One region of the Streptomyces sp. NPDC048277 genome, then DNA from elsewhere that is predicted to be linked to it. Evidence: riboswitches for the same ligand, from Rfam matches in the RefSeq annotation. Region 1 holds a riboswitch; each other region holds the start of a gene.

Region 1 (3,267 bases):
CAGAAATACCGCTCCACCGAATAACACCTCTTTGTATACGGCGCGCGTGTTAATGCCGCAGGCCCGACATGTTTACGGGGTGTTGCGAAGTCCTCACACCGTTCGCCCGGTCCGTACCGCCGGAGAAGCGCAGCCGGTGCACGGCCGTCGAGCGCTCGGTGTGCAGCGCGGTGATCGCCCGCGCGCGCTCGCCGTCGCCGCGCGTGACCGCGTCCACGATGGCGCCGTGCTCGGCCCAGGAGTCCACGGGACTGGCGGGCGCCTCGACGGTGTACATCCAGGCGATCTTGTGCCGCAGCTGGGTGAGCGTCGAGGTCAGGGCATGGCTGCCGGAGGCCTGGGCGAGCGTCTCGTGGAACCAGCCGCCCAGCGAGCGCAGATCCTCGCTGTTGCCCCTCCTGGCCCGTTCCTGGCCCAGCCGGACGAGCCCGCGCAGCACCTTGAGGTGGGCCTCGGTGCGGCGCTGGGCGGCCCGGGCGGCGCCGAGCGGCTCCAGGAGCATCCGCATCTCCAGCAGGTCGGCGGCCTCCTGCTCGGTCGGCTCGGCGACGCACGCGCCCGCGTGCCGACGCGTCACCACGAACCCCTCGGCCTCCAGGGTGCGCAGGGCCTCGCGGACGGGGACGCGCGAGACGCCGTAGCGGCGGGCCAGGAGTTCCTCGGTGAGCCGGCTGCCGCGCTCGTAGACACCCGCGACGATGTCGTCCCGGATCGCCGTGCATACCGAGTGCGCCGGAATACGCATGTCCGACCTCCGCCTTAATCCCCGTGAAACGCCGCCCAGTGGCGTCCCGTTCCGTGACTCTATTGCAATGGGCGGGAATTTCCGACGGCGGGCCGGAATCCAGGGATATATTTTGGACACCGGGGGCACGAAAACGGCGAAAGCCCCGGCTCGGAGGCCGGGGCTTCGAAGGATCTCGCGGTGCTCACACCATCCGCGTCAGACGTTCACGCCGTGCTTGCGGAGGTAGGCGACCGGGTCGACGTCGGAGCCGTACTCCGCCGTGGTCCGGGCCTCGAAGTGGAGGTGCGGGCCGGTCGTGTTGCCGGTCGCGCCGGAGAGGCCGATCTGCTGGCCCGGGGTGACCTTCTGGCCCACCGAGACGCCGATGGACGACAGGTGGCCGTACTGGGTGTACATGCCGTCGGCCATCTTGATGACGATCTCGTTGCCGTACGCCCCGCCCCAGCCGGTGGAGACGACCGTGCCGGTGCCGACGGCGTGTACGACCGTGCCGCTGGCGGCGTGGAAGTCGATGCCGGTGTGGGTGCCGGAGGACCACAGGGAGCCGCCGGTCTTGTAGCCGGTGGAGACGTACGAGTCGGAGATCGGCGCCACGAAGGCGTTGAGACGCTTGCGCTCGGCCTCACGGGCGGCGCGTGCCTTGGCCTCGCGCTCCTTCGCGACCGCTGCCGCGGCCTTCTTGCGGGCGGCCTCCTCGGCCGCCTTGCGCTCGGCGGCGGCCTGCTGGGCCGCGGCCTGGGCGTCGATCTGCTCGGCGACCGTGTCGCTGACCGTGATGACCGGGGTGAGACCGGTCTGCTCCACGGAGTTCTCGGCGGCGAGTGCCGGAGCGGCGGAGACGGTGCCGATGACACCGGTGGTGGTGAGGGCCGCGATACCGGCGGCCTGCGCGGTGGTGCGCTTCACCCGGCCGGGACGACGGTGCTTCCCGGAGGCGCACATGAACGCCATGTAGAGGCTGGTCCTTTCCTTCCCTCTCGCCTACCGGGTTAGCTGACGGGTTCGGAGCAGGAAGGTCTCCTACAGGCCCCCTCGCGACACGCGCGGGCGCCCGATTCACCCCAGGGACTGCGATGGGTCCCCGGCTCCCCTGGCTCGCGCCGTACGGGGACTCGGCGATGGCTGTCCGGTGCCGCGGGCGCGGCGCACTGCCTGACGGACAGCCTGGGAGAACCTACGAGGGCGTGCTTTCAATGCCCAAACGGATCGCGGTTTTTGTAGCGCATCCCACAGGGCAGAAAGGCAACCTCCGCCCCAATTCGGACATTCGAGAGCCCTGGTGGCCGACGGCCACCAGGGCTCCGCACACGCGCGTGGAGCCGCGTGTACCTACAGGGGGCTACTCCGCCGCGACGACCGTGACTTCGCCGATCCCGAGGGCCTCGACGGGCTCCTTGATCTGCGCCGCGTCACCGACGAGGACGGTCACCAGGCGGTCCACCGGGAAGGCGTTCACGACCGCCGCGGTGGCCTCCACCGTGCCCGTATTGGCGAGTTGCCGGTAGAGCGTGGCCTGGAAGTCGTCGGGCAGGTGCTGCTCGACCTGGTCGGCCAGGGTGCCGGCGACGGCCGCCGCCGTCTCGTACTTGAGCGGCGCCACGCCGACGAGGTTCTGCACGGCGACATCGCGCTCGGCGTCCGTGAGGCCCTCGGCGGCGAGCGTGCGCAGCACCGTCCACAGGTCCAGCAGGGCGGGGCCGGTGTTCGGGGTGTCCACGGAACCGCTGATGGCGAGCATCGAGGCGCCGGTGCCGTCGGGGGCGGACCGCAGGACCTGCCCGAAGGAGCGGACGCCGTAGGTGTAGCCCTTCTCCTCGCGCAGGACCCTGTCCAGGCGGGAGGTGAGGGTGCCGCCCAGGCAGTAGGTGCCGAGCACCTGGGCCGGCCAGACGCGGTCGTGCCGGTCTGGGCCGACGCGGCCGATGAGGAGCTGCGTCTGGACGGCTCCGGGACGGTCCACGATGACGACACGGCCGGTGTCGTCGGCGCTGACCGGCGGGACCGGCCGGGGCTGCGCGGTGGAGCCGCTCCAGGCGCCCAGGGTCTCGCCGAGCAGTTCGTCCAGGTCGATGCCGGTCAGGTCGCCGACGACGACCGCGGTGCCCGTGGCCGGGCGTACGTGCCGGTCGTAGAAGGCGCGTACGGCGGCCGCGTCGATCTTCTCGACCGTGTCCTCGGTGCCCTGGCGCGGCCGGGACATCCGCACGGTCGCCGGGAACAGCTGCCTGTAGAGCTCCTTGGCGGCCCGGCGGCTGGGGTTGGCCAGCTCGTGCGGGATCTCGTCGAGGCGGTTGCGGACCAGCCGCTCGACCTCGCTGTCGGCGAACGCGGGCGCCCTGAGGGCGTCGGACAGCAGTCCGAGGCCCTTGGCGAGGCGGGAGGCCGGGACCTCCAGGCTGATGCGGACACCGGGGTGGTCGGCGTGCGCGTCGAGGGTGGCGCCGGCCCGCTCCAGCTCGGCGGCGAACTCCTCGGCGGAGTGCTTGTCGGTGCCCTCGGAGAAGGCGCGCGCCATGATG
Region 2 (3,267 bases), on a different contig from region 1:
GGGGCCATGGTGCCCGCGGCCATGGCCGCGGGGGTGGGGGCGGGGGCCATGGGCATGGCGGCCATCGTCATGGGGCTCATGGGTTCCGCAGCCATGGGGGCGGCGTACGCGGTGGTGGTGGGCTGCGGCCCGGCGGGATAGGCGTTCGGGGCGGCGGCGGGAGGCGCTGCGGGGAAGCCGCCGCCGGTGGCCTGCGCCATGGGGGCCATCGGGGCCATGGGAGCCATGGGCGTGGCAGCGGGGGCTGCCATGGCGTACGTGCCGGTGGCGTAGACAGGCTCGGCGGGGGCGGGCGCAGGGGCCGGGGCCGGAGCTGCGGCGGCATAGGTGGCGGCCGGGGGCGCTGCGGTGTAGGCGGCGGACGCGCCCGGAGTCATGACCCGGAAGGAGCCGGTGTCCATCGGGTTCTGCGCGGGGAGAACGGCGGTGGCGGCGGCAGCGTCGGCCGCGAAGGTACCGGAGCCCGGGTCCGGTATGGGGGTGTAGGCGGTGGACGCACCGGGGGTCATCACCCGGAACGAGCCGGTGTCCGCCGGGTTCGGGGTGGGGGCGCCGCGCGTCTCCATGGGGGGCACGGTCGGGAAGCTGCCCGTGCTGCCCGGGCTCATCACTCGGTAGGTACCGGTGTCCGCCGGGGACGCGGCCTGAGGGGCGGCGGCCGCGCCCGGGCTCATCACCCGGAACGTGCCCGTGTCGGCCGGGGACGCGGCCTGAGGGGCGGCGGAGGCGCCGGGGGTCATCACCCGGAACCCGCCGGTGTCCGCCGGGGACGGGGCAGGAGCGGCGCCCGCGCTGCCCGGGGTCATCACCCGGAACCCACCGGTATCTGCCGGGTTCGGGGTGGGGGCGGTGTTCGTGTCCATGGGGGGCACGGTCGGGAAGCTGCCCGTGCTGCCGGGGGTCATCACGCGGAAGGAACCCGTGTCCGCGGCGGTCACCGTCGGGAACGCGGCCGTGCCGGTGGGGGCGTTGCCCCGGAAGGAGCCGCTGTCGGTGCGCTGGGCCGGGATGCCGACGGCGGGCGCCTGCCACTGCTGCGCCGGAGCCGGAGCCGGAGCCGGAGCCTGGGCCTCGGGCGTGGGCCAGGGGCTCTGCGCCGCGGGGGCGGGCTGTGCGGCCGGAGCGGGCTGCGCGGCGGGGGCCGTTTCGAGCGCCGCGATCGCCCGCTGCCCGGTGCGCTGGGACAGCACCTCACGCGCCTTGGCGATCTTGAGCTGGCTCTTGGTCTTGGACGTGCCCGGTGCGTGCCGCTGCGGCACGGAGGCGGGCGGGGCCTTGGGCTCCGTCGCCGGGGCCGTGGGCAGCGCCGTGCTGGGACCCGCCGTCAGTTCCAGCTTCGGGCGCTCCGCCGGCAGCTCGCGGACGACCTCGATGTCGCTCTGCGCGGACGACCCCGCGGGCAGCGCCAGACGGGACGGGCCGGAGTCCTCCAACTGGCTGAGCAGGTCGGCGGCCATGGCGCTGACGGGCCGACGCGGGGCCGAACGATCGGGCATCCGGTCGGACGGCAGCGCGGCCGGAACGCTCGGCCCCAGCTTCGTACGCGCCCCCTCGAACCACTCCCGGGCGATGTTGTCGAGGCCCGGGTCGTCACGACGCTGCCGCTTGAACAGCGGAACACCGCGGGAGCGCGAACCCCCGCTCATCGCACGTGTCGCGTTGTAGTTCCCGGTGGCGTTCTCGGCCTGGTCGTAGAGGTTGTTGATCCGCTGCCGAACCTCGTCACGGCTCTCGGACGCCATGGGGGTCGTGCTCCTTCCGTACTCCGCCTACCGGGTTAGCTGTCGGGTTCGGGCGTCGAATCCGGAAGGTATGCCCTACGGCCTTGCCTCGGGGGGCAGTTGGCCGATTCACCCCAGTGCGTCGGTTGGGTCCCCGGCTCCGGATCGCCCTCCAGGGCCCGGACTCGGCGGAGGCCGCGCGGCCCGGCGGGATTCGCCGGGGGGAGCCGAGCGGCTTGGACGTCAACTTAGCCAACTTGTGTCACTCGTGTGAAGGTTGAAGTGCGTAATGTCCGATACGTATTTGTGATGTTCGTCGTACTGTTCGGAACTCGACCGTGAGGGACGGCATTTCGCGCGATGATCGATCGCCCCCGTGCAATCGCCGCTCCAGCAGCGCTTCTCCCGGTGTCCGGGTCGGAACTCCTCGCCAACTCCCCGTCTCCTTGTCGGCGCCCGTGTCGATCGGTGTGACGCGCCTTCCGATGTGAGCACTCCGTTGTCAGTCGATTACTTGATGGAGTCGCTTCCTGTGAGGTCGCCGTGAATTCGTGGGTCTGTTGAACACGGCGGTGTCGCGGGCCGTATGGGGCGGGGGATTTCCATGCCCGGCCGCCCACGACCACGCAGGGGTACGACCGTGAGTAGGACCTTGAGACGCAACAGGCGCAGACGTCCGACCGGTGCACGGCGCGCGACCTTCGCGGCGGTGGCACTCATGCTCGGAGGGGGAGGACTGGTCGCGGTGAACGTCTACGCCTCGGCCACCGAAGGGGGATCGGACCAGCAGCCCTGGCCGAGTGCCCAGGTGCTCTCCGCGCCCACGGTCTACTGCCCCGACGTCGGCAGCAAGTTGACGGCCGTGCCCGACGCGGCCCGGCCCGACGTCGACCGTGAACTCGCCCAGCTGGACCAGCAGATCGCGGCCGCCTACCAGCAACTCAAGGAATCTGCCCAGTCCGTCCAGCAGGACCCCGGGTTCGCCGACCAGGCGATCATGAACCCGCTGAAGGAGAAGCGGTCCGCGACGCTCCAGCGCATCGCCGACGCCATCGGCCGCGAGGGCGACCGCCCCCAGGGCCTCGACGACCTCGCGGCCTGCACCCTGCACTCCTCGAACCAGGGCGGCGAGCAGTCGGCGGCACCCCAGGGCGGCGCCACGCCGAGTCAGGGCAGTGCCGCGCCGAGCCAGGGCACCGGCGCCGGCGGCCAGGGCGGCAACGGACCCGTCGCCGCCGACTACGCCGACATCACCTCCGTCCAGCCGAATGTCGCGACCCCGGCCGAGCAGTCCGGCGGCTCCACCGGCAGCTTCAGCTCCAGCTGTGGTGTGAACGCGAACGGCCTGTTCAACTCGGACAACGTGATCGTCGCGCCCGGTGTCTCCAACGGGGCCCACCACTTCCACGACTATGTCGGCAACCAGTCCAACAACGCCTTCGCCAGTGACCAGGACCTCGCGAACGCCGACACGAGCTGCACGGACCGGGGCGACAAGTCGTCGTACTTCTGGCCCGTGCTGCGGCTGCAGAACGGCAAGCAGGAG
Region 3 (3,267 bases), on a different contig from region 1:
GCGCGCCACCCGCGATCCACTGGTCGCCGGGCCCCTCGGCGACCTGCCGCCAGTCGAACCGGGGCACGGCGAGCCCGTAGAACGCCAGCCCCAGCCAGAACAGCACCAGCGACAGATGCGCGAGCCACGCCGTGGTCAGAGCCGCCGCCAGCACCGCGCCCAGCACGGTGAGCCCCTGCGTGGCCACGCAGCCCAGGAATACCGCCCCCGGCATCCGCTCCTTCCAGTGCCGTACGACGAGGACGAGCAACGGCGGCCACAGCACCGTCGACAGCGCCAGCAGGGCCTCGGCGAGGGTCTGCCGGCCGAGCAGCGAGAACCGCGTCCCCAGCACCGTCGTAGCCGCTACGGCGGTGAGCGCGCCCGGTGTCCTCGCCTCCGTCACCCAGCGCCGCCGGTCGAGTGCCAACCGTGCGACGAAGTCCGCGGCCAGCCCGATCCAGGCCGCGCAGGCCAGCACCAGCATGACCCGGGACAGGATCTCCGCCCCCGCCAGATGCAGCGCCACGGACACGATCCCGGTGGCCATCACGGCGGCCCCGGCCGCCGGCTCACGCTGGGCCCACCAGACGCGGAGGGGTGAAATGCCGGACATGTTCCCGATGCTAAGGAGCGCGGACCGGGGTGCGGGCGGGGCACGCGCGCGTGGAGCACGAAAACCGCGCGGGCGCGGGATGGGGGCGGGGGCGCTCACATCCTCAGTGCGCGCCCCCGCCCGGTACCTCAAGCAGACGGGACAGGCTCAGGCCGGTCGCACCACACTGTGGATGATCGACTCGCCCCCGTAGTAGATCGACTCCTCCCGGACGTACGCGCCGGGCTTCGGGGCGTGGATCATCATGCCGTTGCCGATGTAGATACCGACGTGGCTGACGTCGTCGTAGAAGAAGACCAGGTCGCCGGGCTGGGCGTCGGCGAGGGAGACGGTGGTGCCGGCGTTCACCTGGTCGTACGTGGTGCGCGGCAGGGAGACACCCGCGGCCTTCCAGGCGGCCTGGGAGAGGCCGGAGCAGTCGTAGGAGCCGGGGCCGGTCGCACCCCACACGTACGGCTTGCCGATCTGCGCGCGGGCGAAGGCGATCGCCTTGGCGGCCTTCGTGGCGTACGCGGAGGAGGACGAGGAGGACGAGGAGGACGAGGAGCCGCTGGAGGACGACGTCGAGGACGACGACGTGTCCTGCTTGGCGGCGGCCGCGGCCGCCGCCTGCTGCTTCGCGAGTTCCGCCGCCTTGCGGGCCGCCGCCTCCTGCTGCTGCTTCTCGATCTCCGCGAGCCGGGCCTTCTCCTGGGCCGTCAGCTGCGACAGCAGCTCCCGCGCGGAGGCCAGCTTCGTCTGGACGGTGGTCTTGGCGGTCTTGAGTTCGTCCTGCGTCTCGGTGAGCGTCTCGAGGCTCTTGGCGGCCTCCTGCCGCTTCTTCATGGTCGCGGACTGCTGTGTGGCGTAGTCGTCGACCGCGCCCTTCTGGCGCGAGGTCAGCCGGTGCATCAGCTGCGACTGGTCGAAGTAGTCCTGCGGATCGTTCGCGAGCAGGAAGGTCGCCGTCTGGGGGACCTCGGTCCCGGTCCGGTACTGGGCCGCGGCGAACGATCCCAGTTCCTCACGTGCCTTGTTCAGCCGGTCCGTGCGCTTGGCGACGTCGTCCAGCAGGGTGTCGACCTGCTTGCGCTGGGTACCGGTCTTCTCCTTGGCCGCGTCGTACTTCTCGGTCGCCGACTCGGCCTGCCGGTAGAGGGCGTCGACCTTCTTCTCGACCTCCTCCAGGCTCGGCTTGCCGTCCTCGGAGGGCGCGGCGTTGGCCGTCTGGGAGAGCAGGGCCACGGAGGTGAGGGCGGCGGTGGCCAGGGCGGGGGTGCGTATGCCTGCTACGCGCGTTGCTGAGGGACGGGACTTGCGGTGCGACGCCAACGGAGGCGACTCCTTCCATGTTCCGCCTACCGAGTTAGCTGTCGGGTTCGGGCGGGTGCTTCGGAAGGGTTGCCCTACGGTCCGTTCCCCGGTGGGAAGTCGGGACCGATTCACCCCAAGGTCGGTGTGGGTCCCCGGCTCCGGCGGCGCGGCGGCGCACCGGACTCGGCGGAGGCCGTACGGCCCGGCGACGTTCGCCGGTGGGTGTCGTACGGCCTGCCCGGCACGCTAGCCAACTCGTGTGGCCCGTGTGAAGGTTGATGTGCGATATGCCCGATACATTTTCGTGACCTTTGTGTTGCGACCCGATCCGCTCGGTCGATCAAGGAGTATATGGCGCGACTTGTCCGGAATGGTTGAGCGGCCGGTGGCCCGGCGGACGGTTGCGGGGGTGCCCGCGGCGCGTGATCGCCAACCGTGACGGGGTGATTCTGGTGGGTGACCGGAGTGAATTCTCGGGGCGGCGGCCGGTTGTCGGTGGGGCGCCCTAGACTCGGAGAGCGATGAGCAGCCTCTTTGACGACAGCTTCCTGGCGAACCTCCAGCCCCCGCGCGGCCGCGAGGAGGAACCCCCGCCGCCGCCCGAGGACGAGCACGTACCGGAGCCGATTCCGGACGATCTGTTCGGCGGGAAGTTCGACGTGCCCCCGGACCGGGACGCCTACTACCGCGACGGCGCCGCCCGCCCGGCCCTGGACCCGGCCGCGCTCCTGGAGGGGCTCAACGACAACCAGCGGGCGGCCGTCGTGCACGCCGGCTCCCCGCTGCTCATCGTGGCCGGCGCCGGTTCCGGCAAGACGCGCGTGCTCACCCACCGCATCGCCCACCTCCTCGGCGAGCGCCATGTGCACCCGGGCCAGATCCTCGCGATCACCTTCACCAACAAGGCCGCGGGCGAGATGAAGGAGCGCGTCGAGCAGCTCGTCGGCCCGCGCGCGAACGCGATGTGGGTGATGACCTTCCACAGCGCGTGCGTGCGGATCCTGCGCAGGGAGAGCAAGAAGCTCGGCTTCACCTCCTCTTTCTCGATCTACGACGCGGCCGACTCGAAGCGGCTGATGGCCCTGGTCTGCCGCGACCTGGACCTCGACCCGAAGCGCTTCCCGCCGAAGTCCTTCAGCGCCAAGATCAGCAACCTCAAGAACGAGCTGATCGACGAGGAGGACTTCGCCGCCCAGGCGAGCGACGGTTTCGAGAAGACCCTCGCCCAGGCCTACGCGCTCTACCAGTCGCGGCTGCGCGAGGCGAACGCCCTCGACTTCGACGACCTGATCATGACGACGGTCAACCTGCTGCGCGCCTTCCCGGACGTCGCCGAGCACTACCACCGACGCTTCCGGCACGTCCTGGTCGACGAGTAC

What was found. A riboswitch is a leader RNA that binds a small molecule or an ion and turns the genes downstream of it on or off. The one in region 1 is predicted to bind cyclic di-AMP.
Positions count from the first base shown of each region.
Region 2: it holds a riboswitch for cyclic di-AMP, as region 1 does, so the genes downstream of both, AB0D85_RS15610 (C40 family peptidase) here and AB0D85_RS31135 (M23 family metallopeptidase) in region 1, are expected to answer to the same signal.
Region 3: it holds a riboswitch for cyclic di-AMP, as region 1 does, so the genes downstream of both, AB0D85_RS01660 (NlpC/P60 family protein) here and AB0D85_RS31135 (M23 family metallopeptidase) in region 1, are expected to answer to the same signal.

Region 1 covers NZ_JBEZLQ010000016.1:89,987-93,253, forward strand. The annotation lists gene AB0D85_RS31130 (GntR family transcriptional regulator) at 50-745, opposite strand; gene AB0D85_RS31135 (M23 family metallopeptidase) at 944-1,699, opposite strand; cyclic di-AMP (ydaO/yuaA leader) riboswitch at 1,712-1,876, opposite strand; gene AB0D85_RS31140 (pitrilysin family protein) at 2,088-3,267, opposite strand, start outside.
Region 2 covers NZ_JBEZLQ010000006.1:79,027-82,293, forward strand. The annotation lists gene AB0D85_RS15610 (C40 family peptidase) at 1-1,742, opposite strand, end outside; cyclic di-AMP (ydaO/yuaA leader) riboswitch at 1,751-1,922, opposite strand; gene AB0D85_RS15615 (DUF1996 domain-containing protein) at 2,440-3,267, shown strand, end outside.
Region 3 covers NZ_JBEZLQ010000001.1:333,223-336,489, forward strand. The annotation lists gene AB0D85_RS01655 (tellurite resistance/C4-dicarboxylate transporter family protein) at 1-595, opposite strand, end outside; gene AB0D85_RS01660 (NlpC/P60 family protein) at 743-1,906, opposite strand; cyclic di-AMP (ydaO/yuaA leader) riboswitch at 1,915-2,087, opposite strand; gene pcrA (DNA helicase PcrA) at 2,410-3,267, shown strand, end outside.